Regions from separate parts of the Halalkalibacter sp. HAAS-P013 genome, predicted to be linked through region 2. Evidence: riboswitches for the same ligand, from Rfam matches in the RefSeq annotation. Region 2 holds a riboswitch; the other holds the start of a gene.
The links. Region 2 has a riboswitch for lysine ahead of AC1FXP_RS18190 (Na+/H+ antiporter NhaC family protein). Riboswitches for the same ligand answer to the same signal wherever they lie in the genome.

Region 1 (7,296 bases), on a different contig from region 2:
GCCATGACAGCAGCATACGAACGTGTTCAAGTCGGTGTTCGAGAATCGGATGTTGCAGCAGCGATTTATTATGCTCAAATAAAAGGAACGAAAGAATTTGGTGGGGATTATACTTCGATTGTACCTATGATGCCAACAAATGAAAATACGTCTTGTCCCCATCTCACATGGACGGATCGACCTTATCAAAAAGGTGATTTTTTAACTTTAGAAATCGCTGGTGCCTATAAACGTTATCATGCACCAATGGCAAGAACGATGGCAATTGGCACAGCCCCAAACGAGGTTAAGGAACTTGCTAAAGTCGTTGAAGAAGGAATTGAGGCAACACTTGATTTTATTCGGCCCGGAATTCGTGCTGAAGAAGTTGAACGAATCTGGAGCAAAACGATTGGTAAACATGGGCATAGAAAAAGCTCCAGGCTTGGTTATTCCGTTGGATTAAGTTTTCCACCTGATTGGGGAGAGCATACTGTTAGTTTCCGACCAGGAGATGAAACAATCTTAAAGCCAAATATGACGTTTCATTTAATGCCAGGTATTTGGTATAACGATTATGGAGTGGAAATAACGGAAACGATTCGCATAACAGATCAAGGTGTTGAGCTTCTAACAAACTTCCCACGTGATTTATATGAAAAGCCAATGTTATCGATCATTTCAGATGAGCATACGTCTTAATGAACAAGGTGGCTCATGAGGTACAGCAAACCTTTTGAGTCAGCTTTTTTTTGTGTTTTAGCACGTAAAAATAATGTAAGGGCTCTCATTTTAAAAGTTGTTACGTAATACGAAAAAATTAGTGACCATACATATTGGCGGTGGTAAGATACAACTACGGAATGTAGAGAGGACGGTTTGCTATGAAAGAAAAATCTCTGCTTTTCACATATGGCATTGTCTTTTTGGTGATGATGATTTGGGGACTAAATGTTGTTATGTTGAAAGTGTTAGTTGAGGCGTTTCCGCCGATAACAATGACTGTATTTCGAATTATGGCTGCAGGATTGGCAACAGCTGCTATCATTATTGGAAGTCGAGTAATGAGAAAGCTAACGAAAAAAGAATGGAAATACACGCTTTTAGGAGCCCTCTTTGGTGTTGTTGCTCATCATTATTTTTTAGCAATGGGCTTAACAATGACTAATGCTTCGAATGCTGTATTAATTTTAGCGCTTCTCCCGCTATCGACGTCGATCCTCGCTGTTATCTTTCTTGGTGATCGTTTAACGAGGTGGAGGATCGTTGGAATTGGTTTAGGGTTTATTGGAGTACTTTTTATTCAAGGCGGGGGAGGAGATAGTGCTCTATCTCTAGGTGAGTTGTCTATTTTTATCGCGATGTTCGCTCAAGCGATTAGTTTTATTTATATTAAAAAAGCGACTGTAACTCTTGATTCAAGACAAATGACAAGCATGATGCTGCTAATTGGCTCAGTTGGACTTCTTTTCATAAGCTTTCTGTTAGAACCAGGAAGTTTTGGAAGTATGATTGGCGCACCGTTAGGCGTCTATGTTATCTTTTTTGTTTCAGCGATTGTTGCTACTGCGGTAGGTCATTTTTTGTTTAATGCTGCGATTCAAAAAATTGGAGCAGGACAAACGGCTATTTTTAATAACTTCGTGCCTTTTTTTGGTTTAATCAGTTCGGCTATCTTTTTAAACGAACAAGTATACTGGTATCAAACGTTCGGATTTATCTTTATTGTAGTAGGTGTTTTATTTGGAACTGGTTATATTGATAATGCATTGTTAAAACAGAAGAAACTGCCTAAAGCGTTACACAAAAAAAGCGTGTAGTATTTCTTAACTCTTCAAATTATTGTTAAAGATGATATTGGATACTTTAAAAGGATATAGTTGATTTGACGACTGTAAGATCATACAAGCGTCTTGTTAGCGTACTTCAATACATTAAGTAGCCGTTTTAAGTGAATAATAAATAAGCCGCTCAGAGATCACTCTGAGCGGCTTATTTATTGATTAGCTAACAAAAAAGTTCATCGTTGGTTGCACTATTGATTGAAGTTCTTGCTGCTGTTCTGCAGTTAATGGAATAAGAGGCAAGCGAACAGGACCTGCTTTGATTCCTTTCATTTCCATTGCAGCTTTTACAGCTGTCGGGTTAGGCGCCATAAATAGAGACTTCATCACTGGGAGAAGTTGACGATGCTGCATAGCAGCTGCTGTTACTTGACCTGCTTGATAGTTTCGAACCATTTGCTGCATTTCGTTACCAACAATATGGGAAGCAACGGATACAACTCCAGCTCCACCAATGGATAACATAGGCAATGCTAAACTATCATCTCCACTATATACGGTAAAACCTTCAGGTGCGTGTTCAATGATTGTTGCAATTGCATCTAAATCGCCACTAGCCTCTTTGATTGTGACAACATTAGGTAGCTGTGCTAAACGTAATGTTGTTTCAACGTTCATATTGACCGCACTTCTTCCAGGAATATTATAAAGCATGACAGGAAGTTTCGTTGCATTTGCAATCGTAGAAAAATGCGCATAAATTCCTTCTTGAGAAGGTTTGTTGTAATAAGGTACGACAAGCATAATTCCATCTACACCTATTTCTTCGGCTTGTTTTGTAAGTTCAATTGAGGCTTGAGTATTATTTGAGCCTGTTCCAGCGATGACTGGAATTTGGCCATTCGCTGTTTCAACGACCGTTTTAAACAGCAATAATTTCTCCTCTGTAGAGAGAGTAGGAGACTCTCCTGTCGTTCCAGCTACGACGACTGCATCCGTTCCATTTGCGATAAGATGTTTTACGAGCTCTTGTGTTGCAGGTACATCAAGTTGTCCATGTTGATTAAATGGTGTGACCATTGCCGTGATAATACGACCAAAATTCATCCAATTCACCCTCAATTCATAAATATTTTCCATATACGTAGGGGAAGATGGGCTACTGGGAGGCACAAAAAAACAACAATGAGGCCTCTACTCATTGTTGTTAGGTTTAGCAATTGCAGCAAAACCAATTCAATGTGTGAGATAGCCCTCCATATAGCAATTTTTGCTATATGACAGTACTGCCCTTATTTAGAACAGTCCCAGCTAATGAGATATGAGATCTCATATAACTTCGGCAAGTATCCCTTTCCATTTAGCATCTTCAGATCTCATTCTCCTCCGCTAAAGTACTTATGATCCTTGCACCTCTACCCTCACTTCAATGTATGAAGTAAGATATAACGTAATTTGTGTCTACCTTACCAAATGTTTTCGACGATTGCAATGCTTTAATGAGAATTTCTTTGTAATAAATTTAAAAGCTTGTCCAGTTCTTGACTACACTCAACGGTTACTTTTGCTGTCATTCCATACTTTTTAGCAAGGTTCAGCATTAGTAATCGCTTTTGCTCTATTTCTACACATAACATATTGCACTCCACCTCAAAAAGAATGAACAAACAGACGACTTGATTAGGCTGAAATGAGAAAATAGCGCTGATGTGACTAAGCAAATGTCTATTTATAAAAATTATTATACCCATTAGAAATATGTTGAAAAGTGTTTCTTCTAAAGTAGTCATAAATAGATGAAAATAGTAAAAATCCGACAAAAATTGCAAGTTGATTTCTAGATATTTTCAGGTTGAGATGCGGAATTATTTCGCACAATAGAGGTAGGAGGGATTCCAATGAAATGTGTAGGTTATTTGGTCATCACGGCCGCATTATTAACAGGATGCACCATACCTCAAGAAGCGGAAATGGGAGCCAGCCCTGACAGGAATGAAGGTTTTAATGGGTATGGAGTACAACAGGTGCGTGCTCTAGAAGGCCCACTTAGTGATATGATGGTCCCAGATCATTCACCAAAAGGATTAACAGATCCAGTACGTCATTTAACAGATAGAGGATCATATACAACAAGGCATCGGAATTTGAGTATGAAACATGAGGGACTTAATCAACAAGGAGCCCGAATACTTAGTAATCGTCCTGGTGTTTTGCGTGATAAATACTCATACAGCAACGATCCTCATGTTGCGCGAAAGAACAATGGATTTATGAATCAGCAAGCGACAACGGAAATAACGAGGGAGATTGAGACGCGAGTTGAATCATTAGAAAATGTTAGGGATGCCCATGTTATGACAGATGGTAACCATATCATAATTGGTGTTGAGTCAAGTGAACAAGATCGAGTAAAGCTAAAAAGGTTGGTGGAAGAAGAGGTACAACAAGTAACAGACCTTAGAAATGTCCGTATTGTAACAGATCGAAAAATGATTAACCGAATGAATGCTGTCGAGCATCATGTTGGTCTTGATAAACCATTTGATTCCATTGGTGGAACAGCGGGAGACCTAGCTGATTTAGTGGATGATGCAATACACGGTCGTAGATAAAAGCAGGGAAGAAAAATCCCTGCTCTTTTTGTGTTTAACACAATTCTGTTTAATGAATTCCGAAGTCTTCAGTTACTGAAAGGAATTCACGTTCCATTAATTTATGCGACAAAATAGCATTTTCGTAATAGACACGAGCGTTTGTCACTTGAAGATGATGAACTGGATCTTTCATGTCTTTCAAAATCCTCTCCAATGCATCAAGTTCCATTAATGTTGAAATATGTACATGATGCATACTATCAAACGGCTCTGGTCGATTTAAATCAATGAATTCAGAGCTTTTATCGCGAATGTTTTTTATTTTACTTAACGTAGTGTCGACATCATCTGATTGAACATTTGGTTGATCAAAGAACGGAGCGATCTCTTCTAACAAGGTAGCGGTGTCACTAATATAATGTCCGGCTTCATCTGCATAAGATTGAAGCGCAGTAAAACGAGGAACTCTTTGTTTGTTTTGATCTCTAATACTCGGAGGGGCGGGGACATCATTTTGATAATGAGCTCTAAATTGTTGAGCTTCTACATCATCTACAATATCTGCTTCCGAATCGGCTCCGCAACTTGCAAGAATCAAACTGGTTCCAAACAAGATCAAGACATGTTTCTTTTTCAAGGTGCATCTACCTCCGATATACAAATGTTTCCCCTAGTATGAATCAAGAAGGAAAAAGTATGCATTAACGTTAAAGTTCCTCCGTATGATGTAGCAAAGGGATGAGGAGGAGCGCAAATGTACACAGCGTTATTAGTTATTTCAATCTCTATTTTATTTCTACTATTCTTTGGGGTTATGATGCTAGGATACAGGGTTGCCCATACGCTTGAATATTTGCAGGCAAAAGAAGCAGATCAAGATCTTGCTGAAATTGAGGAAATGATGAAGCAATACAATAAAAAAGAGAACGTAAAATAATGAAGTAAAACACGAGCATGCCGATGGTATGCTCGTGTTTTATGTCCGAGGGGTTCTTTTGTTATATTTTGTATTTCTATATATGCTATAGTAAAAGGATTGAAAATAACTTAAAGAGATAAAACATAGGGGTGGGAATACATTGGTTAAGCTAATAGCGATTGATATGGATGGTACATTACTAGGTGATGCACATGAAATAACAAAAGAAAATGCAAAAGCAGTTAAAGAAGCGCAACAACTAGGTGTGGAGGTTGTTGTTGCAACAGGCAGAGATGAAAGAGAAGCTAGGTACCCATTAAAGCAAGCTCAAATTACTTGTCCTGTTATTAGTGTGAACGGAGCTCAGTTTCGAGATAAAAATGAAACATTGTTATCGACGATCCCACTTTCAAAAGAAAATAGCAAAGAAATATTTGATATGTTACTAACACATGATATTTATTTTGAGTTATATACAAACAAAGGGACGTTTTCTGATAATTATGAAAAAGCAATACAAGCAGTTATTGACTTTTTCGTTTCATCAGGTTCTGATGAGGATTTTGAAACATTGCAAACGATGGCTAAAGAGCGATTTGAAATGGGGTCGATATCTTTAGTGGGAAGTTACGATGAGCTACTAGATCAAGAAGAAACGGTTATTTTAAAAGTATTAGCCTTTTCAAAAGACGTTCAGAAACTAAATGAAGTAAGGGGAAAGCTTTATGAAATTGCAAACATAGCGGTTAGTGCCTCTGCTCCAGATAATATCGAGATTACGAATATTCAAGCTCAAAAAGGGATCGCTGTACAAGCTTATGCAAAACAACTAGGGATTTCCATGAATGAAGTAATGGTAATAGGAGATAGTTTTAATGATGTATCCATGTTTAAAGTGGCAGGATATAAAGTGGCAATGGGAAATGCGGAACAAACGATCAAAGAACTTGCTGACTTTGTAACAAAGCAAAATGATGAAGATGGAGTCGCATTTGCCATTCGAGGCAAACTGAATGATAAGTAGATAAGAGGTGAAGGTGTGCGGACGTTTGCTAAGCCAAAAGTGGTTGTCAGTAAATGTATGGAGTTTGCTGCTTGCAGATATAATGGCGATCAAATTAAAGAGCCTACCGTTGCGAAGCTAGCTGACTATGTTGAATTTATCCCTATATGCCCGGAGATGGAAATTGGTTTAGGAACACCAAGAGAAGTGGTGCGGCTTGTTTCCGATGGAGATGAAAATAAATTAATTCAACCGAAAACGAATGAAGATTTGACGCCTCAAATGACTGAATTATCAGCATCAAAAAATTCCATTAAGCAGTGTGCTTGGGATTCTACATTCGTGGTGCCATCGTTTTGAAAATGACTACTTATTAAATCAAACATATTTTGAACCTTATCCTATTGGGCTAATAGCAATTAGCGATTCTGGAAAAGGAAGGTCTTTATCGTAGGTTGGCTTTATGTCAGCCTATTTTTTTTGCTGTTTGTGTCAGTTTTGACAGTACTTACATAAGAATGTATTAATACAACTACAAAAAAGGTGTTGACTGATATAGAACAGATGATATATAATAAAACCAAGATAAAGAGAAGGAAAATTCAAACTATTAACAGAAGGGTGAGAGGAAAATGAAAAAAGTAAAAACAAATTCATCACAAAAGCCAGTGGAAATCAAGGAAGATCAATCGATTCTTAAATCTATTAACGAATATTATAGCCGTAATTAAGAAAAGGAAAAAACAGTTCAGAGCTTCTTTTTAAAGAAGCTCTGTTTTTATTTTAGTCTTCTGTTATGAAACAGACTGCGAAATGGGATGAAATCTATACATTACTTTCCAATTTCAGGACATTTTTTTAACAAAAGAATGGAAAGTTACTTGCAATTTACAAATAAATAGGCTATAATTAATTCAACGGTCGTCAACTTCAGTTTTAAAAGGTAGCGCTTTTCATTCAGCTGGCGCGGTCAAGGAGCCGCAAGGATGAACGAGAGGCAGGGCTTTCATCGTCTGG
Region 2 (7,296 bases):
CTTTCTGCGTCTGTTTGATATGAGCGATCCAAATAAGTCCCTCCCTTACTTAGGTTTTTTACATAATATATAAGTGGAAATTTTCCAGAAGTTGGAGTATATTATAGTTAACTATTGGTATATTATACTATAACTATTGCTCACTCTGGTAGGTGAAAATATGAAGGAAATTATGCTTGGATTATTCGCAGCGATGTTCTTTGCGGTTACATTTATACTGAACCGCTCGATGGAACTAGCGGGAGGAAGTTGGATGTGGAGTTCATCATTACGGTTTCTATTTATGCTTCCTTTTTTATTTCTTATTGTTCTGTTTCGAAATAATCTTAAACAAATTATAGTTGAAATTAGGAAGAATCCTATGCCTTGGTTTGGCTGGAGTTTTGTTGGATTTGTCTTATTTTATGCCCCGATTACGTTTGCAGCTGCCTATGGGCCTGGTTGGCTTGTAGCTGGAACGTGGCAATTAGTTATCGTAGCAGGAACATTATTGGCTCCACTTTTTTTGGAATCAGTTCAGACAAACGAAGGAATTCAAAAAGTCCGTCAAAAAATTCCTTTAGGCGCATTTTGTATTTCATTAATGATCTTGTTTGGTGTCGCTCTCATGCAGCTACAGAATGCAAATAGCGTGTCGATGCAAACGGTGATGATCGGTGTTCTGCCCGTTATGTTTGCAGCTGTCGCATATCCACTTGGAAACCGAAAAATGATGGAGGTCTGTGGGGGACGCCTTGATACATTTCAAAGGGTTTTTGGAATGACATTAGTCACAATTCCTTTCTGGCTTGTTCTCAGTCTAGTTGCGTTTATCCAAGTTGGAGCTCCTTCGTCAGATCAAATTCTTCAATCCTTTATTGTCGCCATAAGTTCAGGCGTCATTGCAACGATTTTGTTCTTTATTGCTACGGACCGGGTAAGAGGAAACCAGAAGAAGCTTGCAGCAGTTGAAGCGACTCAATCAACTCAAGTTCTTTTTGTGTTAATGGGGGAGATCGCGCTACTATCGACCCCTTTGCCAAATGGAATGGCAATGATCGGCATGAGTCTTATTGTGATCGGGATGCTTTTGCATAGCTATTTCACGAAAAAGATGAAAACAAAGCAACCGCCACTCGCTCGAGTACGGAAGGAACAAAGTGTATAAAAAGCTAATTTGATTACAAGAAAGCGCCTAGCAGTGATTTGAGCTCTAGGCGTTTTTGTCTCATATGTAAATGCTTATTGAAGAACTTTTTCTAACTCGGCAAACCCAATTACTTTTAAAGCCTCAATTTCTTCATCCGTAAATTGCTCCTGTAGTTTTTCAACCAACTCATCCCGCTTTTCATCGTCAACACCATTTCGAACACTAGTGAAAATGCTAATTAACTCGGTCAGTGAAAACCTTTCTAACACGGCTTCAATAGCCTCATCCCTATTAGAAAAAACGAGCTCGTCACTAGGCTGCTCTATTTCTGGTTGTTGGCCTTCTAGTTCGTCATATGTATTCGAATCTTCTTCATTGATTGAGTCGTGTTGTTCGGACTTTGTTTCTATTTCCTCTTCAATCTGCTGTTCAGTTTGTGGTTCACTCACTTGTTCTGGTGTTTGATTAGAACTGTGGTAAAAGCCTAAAAAACTAGGGATGGCAACACAAAGAAAGACGAAAAACACTCCAAAAATAACTGCTTTGATCATAAAATCCTCCTAACTAGATTGAACTTCTCGTAAGTTCACCGATTTACGTTTATGAAAGAGGGCATACAGCAATAAGTAACTCAAGGTACCGGAAACATTAATCAATATATCTAGCAATCTACCGTCGCGGTTAAAAAATGGCTGAATAAATTCTGTTGAAAACGCGAGAAAGAAGCACAAGAACAGAGCGCCTACTATTGTTCGGAAAACAATTGTACTTAAGAATGCCAAAATAAAAAAGGCAATAAAATGGCCAAATTTTTGTATGGAAAAATAGATACTCGCGCCAACAAATGAATACATATGGAAAAACCCTGAAAATTGGGGGGCGGTTGTAAAAGCAAACTGAAGCTGTCCATCACGCAGAAAATCACTAGCGCTTTGTGTAAAAAGCAATATAGCTAAGAGAATGAGCCAAGTTATGAACAACCATAAAGCCAAGTAGACACACCTCCTTGATAGAGTGAACTGGGAAAAGGAAACCCAACCTTTTTCAGTTGATTAAGTTGCAATGGCTCCGCACGTTGCGCGCCTTCTATGAGAACCCCACTCATAGAAGGCTTTAAAAACATGGCAACGGCTCTGCACATTGCATAGAGTGAACTGAAAAAGGAAACCCAACCTTTTTCAGTTGATTAAGTTGCAATGGCTCCGCACGTTGCGCGCCTTCTATGAGAACCCCACTCATAAAAGGCTTAATAAACATGGCAACGGCTCCGCACATTGCATAGAGTGAACTGAAAAAGGAAACCCCAACCTTTTTCAGTTCAATCACTAGCAGTGTAGTCATCTTGGCTGTTTTTCAAACTATTTTTTATATGTGCAATGTTTCCTCGTTTGAAACATCCGGAATGTGCCAAGACTAATACAACGAGGAGGTTGGTTCGATGGAACAGTATGATGGAGATGTATTTGTCGGTTTAGTTTGGGGAATTGTATTAAGTATTCCACTTTGGCTATCGATTGTTGGATGGGTGAAATGGTTATTGTAATAGAAGGCACGGAAAAAGTCTCTTCTAGCAAATTTGAGGAAGCAGCAATGGCTCGGCTCCGAACATTGCTTAGAGGTCACTATGAAAAAGGAAAAACCCCTTCCTTTTTCATAGTGACCTCTTTCTACTAAAGTAAGTAGTGATATGGTAAGATATTACCAAGAGAATGAGGAGGGAAACGTTTATGACCTCTAATTTCGGGACTTTATGAATGGAGTGAGTTTGGTGATATTGGTAACAGGCGGGGCGGGCTATATAGGGAGCCATACGTGTGTAGAGCTGTTAGATGCGGGTTATGAAATTGTTGTCGTTGACAATTTTTCAAATAGCAAATATGAATCGATTGACCGAATCAAAGAACTAAGCGGTAAGGATTTTCTGTTTTATGAGGTAGACTTGTTGGACAAGCCAGCTTTAGAGAAAGTGTTTGCTGAACATAACATTAAAGCGGTTATCCATTTTGCAGGGTTAAAGGCAGTGGGGGAGTCTGTTGAAATTCCACTTCACTATTATCATACAAACATTACAGGAACTTTAGTTCTTTGTGAACTGATGCAAGCCTATGGCGTTAAGAACATCGTCTTTAGTTCATCGGCAACGGTTTACGGAATGCCAGATCGTGTTCCAATTTTAGAGGATTTCCCGCTAAGTGCTACAAATCCATACGGACGTACAAAGCTTATGATTGAGGAAATTTTACGAGACTTGTATGTATCAGACAAAGAGTGGAGCATCGCATTATTGCGTTACTTTAATCCGATTGGTGCCCATCATAGTGGCAGAATTGGAGAAGACCCTAATGGAATTCCAAACAACTTGATGCCATTTATTACCCAAGTGGCTGTTGGAAAGTTAAAGGAATTAAAGGTATTTGGGAACGACTATCCAACGATAGACGGTACAGGAGTTAGAGACTATATTCATGTCGTAGATCTTGCTAAAGGGCACTTAAAAGCTCTTGAAAGGATCGTGACAACAACAGGGGCACATGCTTATAATCTAGGAACTGGAAACGGCTATAGTGTCATTGAGATGGTCGAAGCATTTAAGAAAGCTTCCAATCGTGACGTGCCATATTCAATTGTTGAGCGTAGACCTGGTGATGTAGGGGTATGTTATGCTGATCCATCTAAGGCAAAAGAAGAGTTAGGCTGGAGCGCGGAAAAAGGGATTGAAGAAATGTGTGCCGATTCGTGGAGATGGCAGGAAAGCAATCCTGATGGGTATAAATAAGTAAATAAGCAATGAAAGCCTGTATCTATATGATACAGGCATAATTATTTAGTTAGCAAAATGTATAGTGATTACCTTGTTCAAGTTCAGAGCATACAAGTAATCTCAACTCTTCTTCTGTTGCTTCATATAATTGACGGCCATCAGGCATCTTGAACAATTGATTTTCTAAAAGGGTATCGATAATTTGTTCTTTATCGATATGAGACAATGTTTTCAAGGACAATACGAACACTCCCCTTTTGCAAAGTAGTACTGAATTAATTGAAAGCGTTTACATTTATTATTATAAATTCTTTTGTATGTCATTGTCAACTATAATAAAGGAAAAGTTATGGAAAATAGGTAAAAAGCTTTAGTTCGTTAAATAATAAAAGACAGGAGAACAGCTTGAGGCGAGAGTAGAGGCTGTGATATTGTTTAGCCCGGAAAGGAGCAATTTACTGTCTATTGCTTCAATTATATTGTCGAGTGGCTAAATTATGATACGATAAAACAAAAATAAGGGTAAGAAAAGGGGATACATATGATTTCATTTGTTGTTGCAATGGATCAAAATCGCGTAATAGGAAAAGAAAATCAGTTGCCATGGCATCTCCCAGCGGACTTAGCGTATTTCAAAAGGGTCACGACTGGTCATACGATTGTGATGGGAAGAAAAACGTACGAGTCTATTGGTAGACCATTGCCAAAGCGAAGGAATGTTGTGTTAACAAGAGATAGACAATATGAAGCAGAAGGCTGTGAAGTTGTACACTCGATTGAAGAAGTATTAAGTATAGCAAAGCAAGATGAAGAATGTTTTGTCATAGGTGGAACAGAAGTATTCATGCTTTTTTGGGACCATGTTGATAGGTTGTATGTCACATACATTGATGAGACCTTTGAAGGCGACACGTTCTTCCCAGAAATTGATGCAAAAGAGTGGGAAGTCATTTCAGTCGAAGAAGGGATCGTTGACGAGAAAAATCGTTATCAGCATGAGTTTCGTACGTATGAGAGAAAGAAAGATAGTTTGGCGGGATGGTAAGAAAATAGCTTGGTTGCTCGAATATGATGGAATTAGAAAGTGTGATAAGGACATAAAAATAATCCCAAAAAAATTAATTGATGTGCTTAATAATCATACTTTATCACCCGCACAAACCGTAACCTTATGTGGTTTAAATTAACATTGCTAATATAGAAAAAACATGATAACATCCATAATTGGTAATTAAATAGAGGTGCCTCATTGTTACGATGAGGTAGAGGCGCGATTGCCAATAGTACCTTTTCTAAGGATGACAACGTTGAGGAAAAGGGAAAGGGGCCGTCGCCGAAGTGGAAGTAGAGGTCAGGCTGCTTTTGCTGGATCTGTATTGAATAAGTGCAGAGCTGTCATAACTTGGAGCAGCCAAGTTATGGAGGACTACCATGATTATGGGGATTCACGCGCGGATGTTAGGCGATAGTGGGTTATCCACTATTGCCTTTTTTCTATGGAAAAGGGACGTAGATACGGAACAAGTAAGTATTTGTCGAGATGTCTCTTCGCTCCTATAATAATTGTCAGAGTGGAGCACTCATAGTTGTATTTTTCTATTGCAGTTAGTCCTTCATCTATGTAACTACCATCCATTTTTAGGAGGTATCATTATGGAATCATCTATTTTTTCTTTAGTTCCTCCAATTTTAGCACTTGTGATGGTTATTCTTACAAGAAGAGTATTATTATCACTTGGTACAGGTGCAATTGTTGGGGCGTTAATGGTTAATAATTTTAATCCACTTGCAGCAGCTGCAAATATTTATGGGATTGTAATGGGCATCATTTTTGATTTTGATGTAGAACACGTCACATTCTCTGCAGTGACTCGTGCCATTATTGATGAAGGATTTGCTATAAATACATGGGAATTCTTTATTGTTCTTTTCTTATTATTACTAGGTATGATGGCTGCCCTTATTACCCGTTCAGGTGGAAGTCGGGCGTTTGGGGAGTGGGCAATGAAACGTGTGAAAACACGTGTTGGTGCACAGTTATTAACGGTTGTTCTAGGTCTTATTATTTTCATTGATGACTATTTTAACAGTTTGACAGTCGGGAATGTGAGTCGCCCGTTAACCGATCGGCACCGCATTTCTCGTGCAAAGCTAGCGTATTTGGTAGATTCAACGGCAGCTCCAATGTGTGTAATTGCCCCAATTTCAAGCTGGGGAGCATACATTATAGCGATTATTGCAGGGATCTTTGCAACGCATTCTGTCACTCAATATGAAGCTTTGCAAGCATTTTTACTTATGGTTCCTATGAACATTTATGCATTAGTTGCGATGGGGCTTGTATTAGCTGTAGCATGGTTCAATCTGGATTTTGGTGCGATGAAGGCTCATGAAGAGCGAGCGAAAAACTCAGGTGAATTGTTTAATGCAAGTCTTGGTCCGATTCCTGGTGCTCAAGATGATATTGCAGCAAGTGAAAAAGGCAAGGTTGGTGACTTAGTATGGCCCATCATTGCGTTAATTGCTGGTACAGTATTTTTTATGGTGACAACAGGAATTGAAGGGACAGAAGGCGATGTAACGATTTTGACGATCTTTGAAAATACAGATGTTGCTTCAGCTCTTGTATATGGTGGCTTGTTCGGCTTAGCCGTTGCCCTCATTTTGAACGTGTTTAAGCCGAAATCAGGTACAGGGCTTGGAGCTTCGTTAGTTATTGGGATGAAATCCATGCTGCCAGCCATTTACATTTTGTTCTTTGCATGGACACTTATTTCAATCATTGGTGACCTAGGGACAGGAACGTATTTAGCGTCACTTGTTGAACAGTCAAATCTTCATCCGATGTTCTTACCAGTCATTTTGTTTGTTATTGCTGGTTTTGCAGCTTTTTCAACCGGTACATCATGGGGAACATTTGGCTTGTTGCTTCCAATTGCTGGGGAGATGGCAGCAGTCATTGATCTTACATTGATTTTGCCGATGATGGCAGCGGTTTTAGCTGGATCGATCTTTGGTGATCACTGCTCTCCAATTTCAGATACGACGATTCTTTCTTCAACAGGAGCAGGAAGTCATCATATTGATCACGTCGTTACCCAGCTTCCATATGCGCTCATTGCAGCTGGAATTACAGTGATCTCTTATCTAGTATTAGGTTTTACGACAAATGTAGTACTGAGTTTAATGGTTGCTTTTGCATTGCTTATTGTAACAATAATGGTTTTAAAAAAAGTGAGTGCAAATAGGTAATTCATCTAAAGGGTCAACTTCAAACTGAGGTTGACCCTTTTTGCGTCTAAAATAAAACTATTAAAATTGTATGATTATGGTAAAGTGAGAGTAGTTTTCATATCATATTGTTGCAAAGGAGAATTTCAATGAAATCGAACTTAGTTCTCAATTG

Region 1: it holds a riboswitch for lysine, as region 2 does, so the genes downstream of both, dapA (4-hydroxy-tetrahydrodipicolinate synthase) here and AC1FXP_RS18190 (Na+/H+ antiporter NhaC family protein) in region 2, are expected to answer to the same signal.

What each region holds. Positions count from the first base shown of each region.
Region 1 covers NZ_JBWQTU010000001.1:395,065-402,360, reverse strand. The annotation lists gene AC1FXP_RS02140 (M24 family metallopeptidase) at 1-681, shown strand, start outside; gene AC1FXP_RS02135 (DMT family transporter) at 864-1,799, shown strand; gene dapA (4-hydroxy-tetrahydrodipicolinate synthase) at 1,983-2,870, opposite strand; lysine riboswitch at 3,005-3,189, opposite strand; gene AC1FXP_RS02125 (aspartyl-phosphate phosphatase Spo0E family protein) at 3,260-3,400, opposite strand; gene AC1FXP_RS02120 (YhcN/YlaJ family sporulation lipoprotein) at 3,662-4,375, shown strand; gene AC1FXP_RS02115 (hypothetical protein) at 4,425-4,994, opposite strand; gene AC1FXP_RS02110 (hypothetical protein) at 5,112-5,294, shown strand; gene AC1FXP_RS02105 (Cof-type HAD-IIB family hydrolase) at 5,437-6,300, shown strand; gene AC1FXP_RS02100 (2-thiouracil desulfurase family protein) at 6,316-6,639, shown strand; gene AC1FXP_RS02095 (DUF1722 domain-containing protein) at 6,602-6,733, shown strand.
Region 2 covers NZ_JBWQTU010000014.1:57,363-64,658, forward strand. The annotation lists gene AC1FXP_RS18150 (helix-turn-helix domain-containing protein) at 1-32, opposite strand, end outside; gene AC1FXP_RS18155 (DMT family transporter) at 161-1,147, shown strand; gene AC1FXP_RS18160 (hypothetical protein) at 1,222-1,680, opposite strand; gene AC1FXP_RS18165 (VanZ family protein) at 1,690-2,121, opposite strand; gene AC1FXP_RS18170 (hypothetical protein) at 2,243-2,470, opposite strand; gene galE (UDP-glucose 4-epimerase GalE) at 2,895-3,905, shown strand; gene fbpA (Fur-regulated basic protein FbpA) at 3,958-4,131, opposite strand; gene AC1FXP_RS18185 (dihydrofolate reductase) at 4,432-4,935, shown strand; lysine riboswitch at 5,146-5,327, shown strand; gene AC1FXP_RS18190 (Na+/H+ antiporter NhaC family protein) at 5,544-7,142, shown strand; gene AC1FXP_RS18195 (PstS family phosphate ABC transporter substrate-binding protein) at 7,271-7,296, shown strand, end outside.